DNA from 2 places in the Streptomyces sp. NPDC043854 genome. Region 1 is predicted to be linked to the other one. Evidence: riboswitches for the same ligand, from Rfam matches in the RefSeq annotation. Region 1 holds a riboswitch; the other holds the start of a gene.
The links. Region 1 has a riboswitch for S-adenosylmethionine ahead of thrC (threonine synthase). Riboswitches for the same ligand answer to the same signal wherever they lie in the genome.
Positions count from the first base shown of each region.

Region 2: another riboswitch for S-adenosylmethionine. It lies ahead of AC068A_RS22055 (aminotransferase class V-fold PLP-dependent enzyme); the one in region 1 lies ahead of thrC (threonine synthase).

Region 1 covers NZ_JBWKDK010000009.1:101,748-106,498, forward strand. Annotated here, with positions in the region: gene AC068A_RS11540 (alpha,alpha-trehalose-phosphate synthase (UDP-forming)) at 1-817, opposite strand, end outside; gene AC068A_RS11545 (glucosyl-3-phosphoglycerate synthase) at 952-1,929, opposite strand; SAM riboswitch class I at 2,127-2,280, shown strand; gene thrC (threonine synthase) at 2,298-3,626, shown strand; gene AC068A_RS11555 (MoaD/ThiS family protein) at 3,662-3,940, shown strand; gene AC068A_RS11560 (cold-shock protein) at 4,323-4,526, shown strand.
Region 2 covers NZ_JBWKDK010000024.1:38,616-43,366, reverse strand. Annotated here, with positions in the region: gene qcrB (cytochrome bc1 complex cytochrome b subunit) at 1-185, shown strand, start outside; gene trpD (anthranilate phosphoribosyltransferase) at 333-1,397, shown strand; SAM riboswitch class IV at 1,487-1,603, shown strand; gene AC068A_RS22055 (aminotransferase class V-fold PLP-dependent enzyme) at 1,847-3,265, shown strand; gene AC068A_RS22050 (ferredoxin) at 3,280-3,870, shown strand; gene AC068A_RS22045 (Lrp/AsnC family transcriptional regulator) at 3,942-4,223, opposite strand; gene AC068A_RS22040 (rhomboid family intramembrane serine protease) at 4,220-4,751, opposite strand, start outside.

The DNA.
Region 1 (4,751 bases):
CCTCCGGCCGGTGCGCGAGTCGGCGCAGCTCGTCGCCGTCCACGCCCAGCGGGTAGACGGCGACGTCGGTGCGCCGGTGCCGCACCGGGCCGAGCATGGCCTTGCGGACGTACCGCTCGCCGCCCGCCCCCGCGGGGAGGAGCGGCTCGGCCGTGCCCCGCTCGTCGTCGAGGCGGGCGCAGTCGAGGAAGGCGTGCGCCCAGGCCCAGGTGTGGAAGCCCAGCAGGTCCGCCCCGAGCATGCCCCACAGCAGCTCCCGCCGGATGTCGTCGGGCAGCATGGTCAGGAACTCCCAGGACGCCCACGGCGTGTGCGTGAAGTGCGCGATCCGCAGGTCGGGCCGCAGCTCGCGCAGCAGCCCCGGCACCAGTGCCAGGTGGTAGTCCTGCACGAGCACGCAGGCGTCGTGCGCCGCCGCCCCGGCCAGGGCCTCGGCGAAGGCCCGGTTGTAGGCGGTGTACGACGCCCACTGGCGCCGGAAGGCCGCGTCGAAGACGGGGGTGCGCGGGATGTCGTACAGGTGGTGGTGGGTGAACCAGAGGACCGAGTTCGCGATGCCGTTGTAGGCCGCGTCGTACACGGCCGGGTCGATGTCCAGCATCCGCACGCCCGGCTCGGCGACGCCCCGGCGGACGGCCTCGCGGTCCGCGTCCGACAGGGCGGCGCAGATCCACAGCGCGTCCGGCTGCTCGGCGAGCGCGACCGACAGGCCGGAGACGAGGCCGCCCCCGCCGCGCCGGGCGCCGAGGGTGCCGTCGGCGTCGAGGGCGTAGGAGAGCGGACCGCGGTTGGCTGCGACGAGAACGTGGGAAGCCATGCGGCGAACCTAGCCCGGTCCGCCCCGGCTCAAACGTCCGTTCTCACCCCCGGTGTGTGCCTGAGGCGCGCCTGACACCGTCTTGACGCCCGCCGTTCTGCGATGCGGCCGTGCGACGCGGCCGTGCGATGCGGTCATGCGACGCGCCGGACGGCGTACTCCTCGATCTCCGCCATCGGCGGCCGCTCGTCGGTGTCCACCGCGTGGGTGCGCGGCTCGAACCCGTCCGGCCCGCGCTCGAACTGCGTCAGCACCGGCCGCACCTGGGGGTACCCCCAGCGGTAGCTGGGGGAGTGCCCGCGCGAGAGCCGCAGCTGCGCCGTCCGGTAGATCGCCGCGGCCATCCGGCCGAGCGCCTGCCCGTCCTGGTGGCGGTGCAGCCGTACGCCGACGTCCACCTGGGCGAGGGCGTCCAGCCCGACCGTGTGCAGCGCGTCCACCAGAAGGCCCAGCTCGACGCCGTAGCCGACGGGGAAGGGCAGCCGCTCCAGCAGCGAGCGGCGGGCGGCGTACTCCCCGCCCAGCGGCTGGACGAAGCCGGCCAGCTGCGGCCAGTGCAGGTTGAGCAGGGGCCGGGCGACGAGCTCGGTGACCCGGCCGCCCTGCCCGGGGGCGTCGCCGAGCGGGCGGTCGTACATCGCCTTGACGAACTGCACATCCGGCTCGGTCAGCAGCGGGCCGACGACCCCGGTGACGAAGGCGGCCGAGAAGTCCCGCAGGTCCGCGTCGATGAAGCAGACGATGTCGCCGGTGGTGGCCAGCAGCGAGCGCCACAGCACCTCGCCCTTGCCGCGCACGGCCGGGATGCGGGGCAGGATCGCGTCGCGGTGGACCACGCGGGCGCCGGCCTTCGCGGCGACCTCGGCGGTCCGGTCGGTGGAGCCGGAGTCGACGACGACCAGTTCGTCGACGAGCGGGAAGGCCGGCCCGTCGACGAGATCGCGCCGGATCACCTCGACGATCGCGCCGACCGTCGCCTCCTCGTCGAGCGCCGGCAGGACGACGCTGACCGTGGTGCCCGACGCCCGTTTCGCGGCGAGGAGCTGGTCGAGCGGTCGGTCGGCAACGGACCAGGAGCGGTCCGCGAGCCAGCGCTCCACCTCTTCCAGCACGTTCGGCACTCCCTGTTTCCTCGGCTGCTTGCCCGGCTGTTCCGGCCGAAAAGCGATCCATCTCGCGCATCGGACAGCTGTCTCAACGGCCCGAGCCTTCGGTTACAGTCTTGAACAACGCGAAGGACCGCCGCATGCCGGGGGTCCCGCGGACAAACGCGTCGGCGCGCCACGAGCGCGCGGAACCGGCGCCATACCGCTCATCCAGAGGGGCAGAGGGACACGGCCCGTTGAAGCCCCGGCAACCCTCCAGTCGGTTTCCCGCGACTGCGTGCAGCAGCAGCGAGGTCCCCGGCTAGGGAAGGTGCCAATTCCGTCTCGTGGCGAAATGCGCCATGAGGAAGATGAGGAGAAAGGGCCTCGCCATCATGGCTGCACAGACCGTTGCCCCCGCCGCCCCCGCTGCCGCCGTACCCTCCGCCGCTGCGCCCGCCGTGGACCTCGGCCCCGCCTCGGCCCTGTCGTGTCGGGAGTGCGGTACCCGGTTCGAGCTCGGCCCCGTCTTCGCCTGCGTCGAGTGCTTCGGCCCGCTGGAGGTCGCGTACGAGTTCCCGGCCGGCACCGGGTCGGCGGAAGACGCCGAGGCCCTGCGCGCCGCGATCGAGGCCGGTCCGAACAACATCTGGCGGTACGCCCCGCTGCTGCCCGTCCCCGCCGACGTGGCCGGCAAGCCCAGTCTGAACCCGGGCTTCACCAAGCTCGTCGACGCCGAGAACCTGGCCAAGGAGCTCGGCGTCACCGGCAAGCTGTACGTCAAGGACGACTCCGGCAACCCGACGCACTCCTTCAAGGACCGCGTCGTCGCGATCGCCGTCGAGGCCGCCCGGGCCTTCGGCTTCACCACGCTCTCCTGCTCCTCCACCGGCAACCTGGCCGGCGCCGTGGGCGCCGCGGCCGCCCGGGCCGGCTTCCGCTCCTGCGTGTTCATCCCGCACGACCTGGAGCAGGGCAAGGTCGTCATGGCCGGCGTGTACGGCGGCGACCTGGTCGGCATCGAGGGCAACTACGACGACGTGAACCGGTTCTGCTCGGAGCTCATCGGCGACCCGCTGGGCGAGGGCTGGGGCTTCGTCAACGTGAACCTGCGCCCGTACTACGGCGAGGGCTCCAAGACGCTCGCGTACGAGATCTGCGAGCAGCTCGGCTGGCAGCTGCCCGACCAGATCGTCGTCCCGATCGCCTCCGGCTCCCAGCTGACGAAGATCGACAAGGGCCTGCAGGAGCTGATCAGGCTCGGCCTGGTCGAGGAAAAGCCGTACCGGATCTTCGGTGCGCAGGCCGAGGGCTGCTCCCCGGTGTCGACCGCCTTCAAGGCCGGCCACGACGTGGTCCGCCCGCAGAAGCCGAACACGATCGCCAAGTCGCTCGCCATCGGCAACCCGGCCGACGGCCCGTACGTCCTGGACATCGCGCGCCGCACCGGCGGCTACGTCGAGGACGTGACGGACGAGCAGGTCGTCGAGGCCATCAAGATCCTGGCCCGGACCGAGGGCATCTTCGCCGAGACCGCGGGCGGCGTGACCGTCGGCGTGACGAAGAAGCTCATCGAGGACGGCCGGCTCGACCCCGCGCTGACCACCGTCGTCCTCAACACGGGTGACGGCCTGAAGACCCTGGAGGCGGTGGCCGCGGACAGCGGGCAGACCGCCACCATCCGCCCCAGCCTGGACGCGTTCCGCGCCGCCGGCCTGGCCTGACCATCCCCCCGCTCTACCGGAAAGGCAGTAGCGCCATGAGCGTCAACGTCCGCATCCCCACCATCCTGCGCACCTACACCGGCGGCCGGGCCGAGGTCCGGGCCGAGGGTGCGACCCTCGCCGAGGTGATCGAGTCGCTGGAGGAGAACCACCCCGGCATCGCCGCGCGCGTCCTGGACGACCAGGGCAGGCTGCGCCGCTTCGTGAACGTGTACGTCAACGACGACGACGTGCGCTTCGAGGGCGGCCTGCAGGCGGCGACCCCGGACGGTGCGGGCGTCTCGATCATCCCGGCCGTCGCCGGCGGCTGCTGATCCGTCGTACAGGGATTACCCCCTCCGGCATTAAGCGGAGGGGGTAATTCTGCTTGGTTGGGCGCGGTAGAGTTGGGGAAGCCCCCTCCGCTGTTCTTGCCCGCCGCATATGAGCGGGCCGCGTGAGGGGTGACATTGAGTCAATGTGCGCGTGCGGTATGGGGCTTTGGCGCGATATGCCGGGTCCGAGTTGCCCGGGAATGTAATAAATTTTCGGCCTATTTGGCACTTTCGGCGTGACCGGAATTCTCGTCGGATTGACCTGTTGCAGACAGCACCGGTGCAGATACATTCAGCCGCGGTCGAGGCGTTCCGGCGCAAGTTCTGACCCGGGACCGCGAAGTGCGGTCCTGCGCAAGGGCCAGTAATAGGGGAGTTAGGCATGGCTCAGGGCACCGTCAAGTGGTTCAACGCGGAGAAGGGCTACGGCTTCATCGCGGTCGACGGTGGTGCGGATGTGTTCGTCCACTACAGCGCCATCCAGATGGACGGGTACCGCACCCTTGAAGAGGGTCAGCGGGTCGAGTTCGAGATTTCGCAGGGCCAGAAGGGCCCGCAGGCGGACATGGTCAAGCTCGCCGTCTGAGACCGGCGCGATCGACCGCACCGACGCGTACACGAGGGTCTGCATCCTGAGGAGGGGTGCGGGCCCTTCGTGCGTCCTGGGGTGGAGCGCCCTGTCCCGGGGGCGGAGTGCTGTGCGTGCGCTCCCGGGGCGGGGCGGGGCGGGTCGGCCGGTGTCCGGCGGCGTGGCCGGGGATGCCCGAAGCCGCTTGCACTCTCGGGGGGCGAGTGCTAATCATTGGCGTTA
Region 2 (4,751 bases), on a different contig from region 1:
ACGAGCAGTACAAGCCGCTCGAGCTCGGCCCGACGGTCGACGAGAACGGCGTCGAGCGCAAGCCCAAGATGTCGGAGAAGCTCCGCGTCAAGCTCAGCCAGGGCATGTACGGCGAGGGCAACCAGATTCCGAAGCCCACGGTGGAGGAGTACAAGGAGATCCAGAGCGGCCACGGCCACCACTGATCCCGCATGAGGGTCTGATTTCGGTCAGTCCCGGTGTCGCCCACGGCGAGAGCCCCGTCCAGGGTCTGGACGGGGCTCTTCGCCGTCTGCCCGGCCTGGATAGGCTGAAGGCCTTCCCATTCGACCGTGGACCCTCAGGAGCGGACCATGAACGTTGTGACCCCGGCAGGCGGCGACAGCGTGGCGGCCCGGTCCTGGCCGGCCGTACTGGACGCGCTGCTCTCGGGCCGGGACCTGCACGCGGACGACACCGCGTGGGCCATGGACCGGATCATGCGCGGTGAGGCCACCGACGCCCAGATCGCTGGTTTCGCGGTCGCCCTGCGGGCCAAGGGGGAGACCGTCGAGGAGATCAACGGCCTGGTGCGGACCATGTACGCGCACGCCAACCTGATCGAGGTGCCCGGCCGGACCGTGGACATCGTCGGCACCGGCGGCGACGGGGCCAAGACGGTGAACATCTCCACGATGTCCTCCATCGTGGTGGCCGGCACCGGCGCCAAGGTGGTCAAGCACGGCAACCGGGCCGCGTCCTCGGCGAGCGGCGCCTCCGACGTGCTGGAGAAGCTGGGCGTCAACCTGGACCTGACCCCGGCCCGGGTGGCCCGGGTGGCCGAGGAGGCCGGCATCACCTTCTGCTTCGCGGTGAAGTTCCACCCCGCACTGCGGCACGTGGCCCCCGCCCGCCGCGAGCTGGGCATCCGGACCACCTTCAACTTCCTGGGCCCGCTGACCAACCCGGCACGGGTCCGGGCGCAGGCCACCGGCGTCGCCGACGCCCGGATGGCGCCCATCATGGCGGGCGTGCTGGCGGAGCGGGGCTCCTCGGCCCTGGTGTTCCGCGGCGACGACGGCCTGGACGAGCTGACCACGACCGCGACCTCCCGGGTGTGGTGGGTGCGCGACGGGCGGGTGCAGGAGCAGGCCTTCGACCCGCGCGACGTGGGCATCGACCTGGTGGACGTCGAGGAGCTGCGGGGCGCGGACGCCTCGTACAACGCGGACGTCGCCCGGCGGCTGCTGGCCGGCGAGACCGGCCCGGTGCGGGAGGCGGTGCTGCTGAACTCGGCCGCCGCCCTGGTCGCCGTCGACCCGGGCAGCGGCTCCCTGGAGGAGCAGATCCGGGCGGGCATCGAGCGGGCCGCCGAAGCCATCGACTCGGGCGCGGCACGGGCCGCCCTGGAGCGGTGGGTGACCGCCAGCAACACCTGACCTGACAGATCGTTTCCGGCCAAGGCCCCGGTCCGGCATACGGACGGGGGCCTTGTGCGTGCAGGATCTTGTGGCAGGATGACTGACCAGGTCACGAGTGACAGCGTTCTGGCCCCGGCTTGCTGTCCGGCAACCCTCCTTCCGTGGCGGGGTGCCCCGGGTGATGACCAGGCCGCGGGCAGCGAGGTCCGCGGCAAGCGCGGATCCCTCGATACCAGGGGTCCTGGTCCTCGAGGAGCGTTTTCCGTGAGCAAGCGAATGCGATAGGGCGACTCCGCCCCTTCTTCACCCTCGGAACCAGGGCCCCTTCCCCCCCGCGTACCCGGGCAGCCGCGTGCGCCCCGGCCCGAGCTCCGAGGCATTCCCCGTCCCCCGGCCGGCCGCAGCGCCGTACCCGCGGACGGGTGACATCCGAAGCCATTCCGCCCTGCCTGCCGGGAGATACCGCCATGTCCGCATTCCTGAACGCCGCCGTCGCCGACGCCTCCGTCACCGTCTCCACCGCCGCCGCCTGCGGCGCCGATGCCGGGGGTGCCGACTGCGCCGGGCCGCTGCCCGTCCTCGGCCGGGACGTCACCGTCCCGCTCGTCACCGGCGGCGAGGTCACCTACGCGGCCCTCGACTACGCCGCCAGCGCCCCCGCCCTCCAGCGCGTCTGGGACGACGTGGCCGCCTACGCCCCCTACTACGGCAGCGTGCACCGCGGGGCGGGCTACCTCTCGCAGCTCTCCACCGACCTCTTCGAGCAGAGCCGGGCCGCGGTCGCCGCGTTCCTGGACTGCCGTCCGTCCGATCAGGTGGTCTTCACCCGGTCCACCACCGACTCCCTCAACCTGCTCGCCGCGGCCCTGCCCGCCGACTGCCGGGTCTTCGTCTTCGAGACCGAGCACCACGCCTCGCTGCTGCCGTGGGACGGCGCGCAGGTCACGTACCTCGACGCGCCGCGCACCCCCGACGAGGCCGTGGCCACCCTGGAGCGGGCCCTCGCCGACCGCGAGCCCCACGACGCGGCGCTGGTCTGCGTCACCGGCGCCTCCAATGTCACCGGTGAACTGTGGCCGGTGCGGGAGCTCGCCGCCGCCGCGCACGCCCACGGCGCCCGGATCGTCCTCGACGCCGCCCAGCTGGCCCCCCACCATCACGTCTCCGTCCGGGACCTCGACGTGGACTGGGTGGCCTTCTCCGGGCACAAGCTGTACGCGCCCTTCGGCGCGGGCGTACTGGCCGGCCGGGCCGACTGGCTCCAGCAGGCGCAGCCGTACCTGGCCGGCGGCGGGGCCTCGCGGACGGTCGCCCGCCGCGAGGACGGCGGTGTCGACGTCGAGTGGCACACCACGGCCGCCCGCCACGAGGCCGGCTCCCCCAACGTCATCGGCGTCTACGCCATCGCCTCCGCCTGCCGCGCCCTGACCGAGGCGGGCTTCGACCGGCTCGTCGCCCGCGAGCGCGAGCTGATCGCGCAGGTTCGTGCGGGCCTCGCCGACACCCCGCAGGTCCGGATCCTCTCCCTGTTCGGGGACGACGCCCCGCGCGTCGGCGTCATCTCCTTCGTGGTGGAGGGCTGGAACAGCTCCCACTTCGCCGCCGCCCTGTCGGCCGAGTACGGCATCGGGGTCCGCGACGGCCTGTTCTGCGCGCACCCGCTGGTGCGCACCCTGCTCGGCAGCGCCCCGCAGGAGCCCGGCGAGTGCGGGGCCCCGGAGGCGCAGCCGGGGGAGAAGTCGCTGAACGCGATCCGCGTGAGCTTCGGCGCCGGGACCCCGGACGAGCACGTGGAGCGGTTCGTCCGCGCGGTCCGGGAGCTCGTCACCGAGGGCGCGAAGTGGCAGTACCGCACGGAGGAGGGCCGCTGCGTCCCGGCCGTGTGACAGGCTCGGTGACCATGACGCACACGACCTACTGGGACCCGCTGCCGACCGTCCGGGCAGCCGCCGGACACCCGCTGCCGCAGTGGACCCCCGGCTGCGGTCTCGTCGCCGCGGACTGGTCGGCAGCCGTGCCCGGCCGGTGGGAGAAGCGCAGCTGGCGAGACGTCCCCGGGCCGTTCTACGCGGCCGACACCGACACCTGCTGGACCGGCCGGCTGTGCGCGCCCGGTCACGTGATGTACGACGACGAGTACGGGCAGGAGTTCGTCTACCGCCAGCCGCGCACGCAGCAGGAGACCTACGACCTGCTGTGCGCCGCGGAGTGCGACCCTTTCGCCGGATACGGAGCCGACGGGGACGCGTACTGGACCCCTGAGCTGGTCAGGGACTGGTGGCGGGAACGGGGACGGGTCCGCGAGTGGGCCGCGCGCATCGAGCGCACCTGGTCCGTGTCCACGAACGAGTACGAGCGGGAGGCGGCCGGCGGGGCGCGGGCGTACCTCGCCCACATCGACGGGGACCTCGCGGACTACCTGCGCGGCTACCTGTTCTGGCTCGCCGAGCGCCGCCCGGCAGGGCCCGGGGAGGCCCTGCCGCGGCTCTGAGGCCGGGGCGCGGTCCGGGGGCGGCAGCCGGCGGGCTGGGGCTCCAGCGGCGGCAGCGGCGGCAGGGGCGGCTAGGCGTCCAGGCCGATGGCGAAGGCCGCTTCCAGGTCGTGCTGGGAGTAGGTGCGGAACGCCACGTGCGTGTCCGTCGCCTCCACGCCCGGGATCTTGCTGATGCGGCCCGGGATGATGTCCGCCAGGTCGTCGTGGCGGGCCACGCGCACCAGGGCGATGAGGTCGTACGTCCCCGTGACGGAGTAGACCTCGCTGACGTTGTCCAGCGACGCGATGGACTCGGCGATCTCGGGGATGCGGTCCACGCTGGTCTTGATGAGCACGATCGCGGTGATCATGGCTGGCTGTCTCCCTCGGTGGCCGTCGCTGATCGCCTCACTCTAGTCGTACGCCGGTAGCGCGCCCATGCGTGGACGAAGCCGAGGGAGAAGCCCACCAGGTGCGCCAGGTACGCCACCCCGGGTCCGCTGTCCGCCCGGTGCGCCGCCGCCCACTGGAGGGCGAACCAGAACAGCAGCACGAGCCACGCGGGGAACCGCAGCGGCAGGAAGAACAGGAAGGGGAACAGGCTCGTCACCCGGGCGCGCGGGAACAGGTACAGGAACGCGCCCAGCACCGCCGAGATCGCGCCGGAGGCCCCGACGAGCGTCTCCCCGGAGGCGGCGTTGGCCGCCGCGTACGCCGCCAGCGCGAGGTAGCCCGTGCAGACGTAGAAGCAGAGGAAGGCGGCGCGGCCCATCCGCTCCTCCGCCATCGCCCCGAAGACGTGGAGGAAGAGCAGGTTGCCGAGCAGGTGCAGCCAGCTGCCGTGGACGAACAGGGCGGTCAGCGGGGTCAGCAGCGCCCGCACGGACCCCCCGAACAGT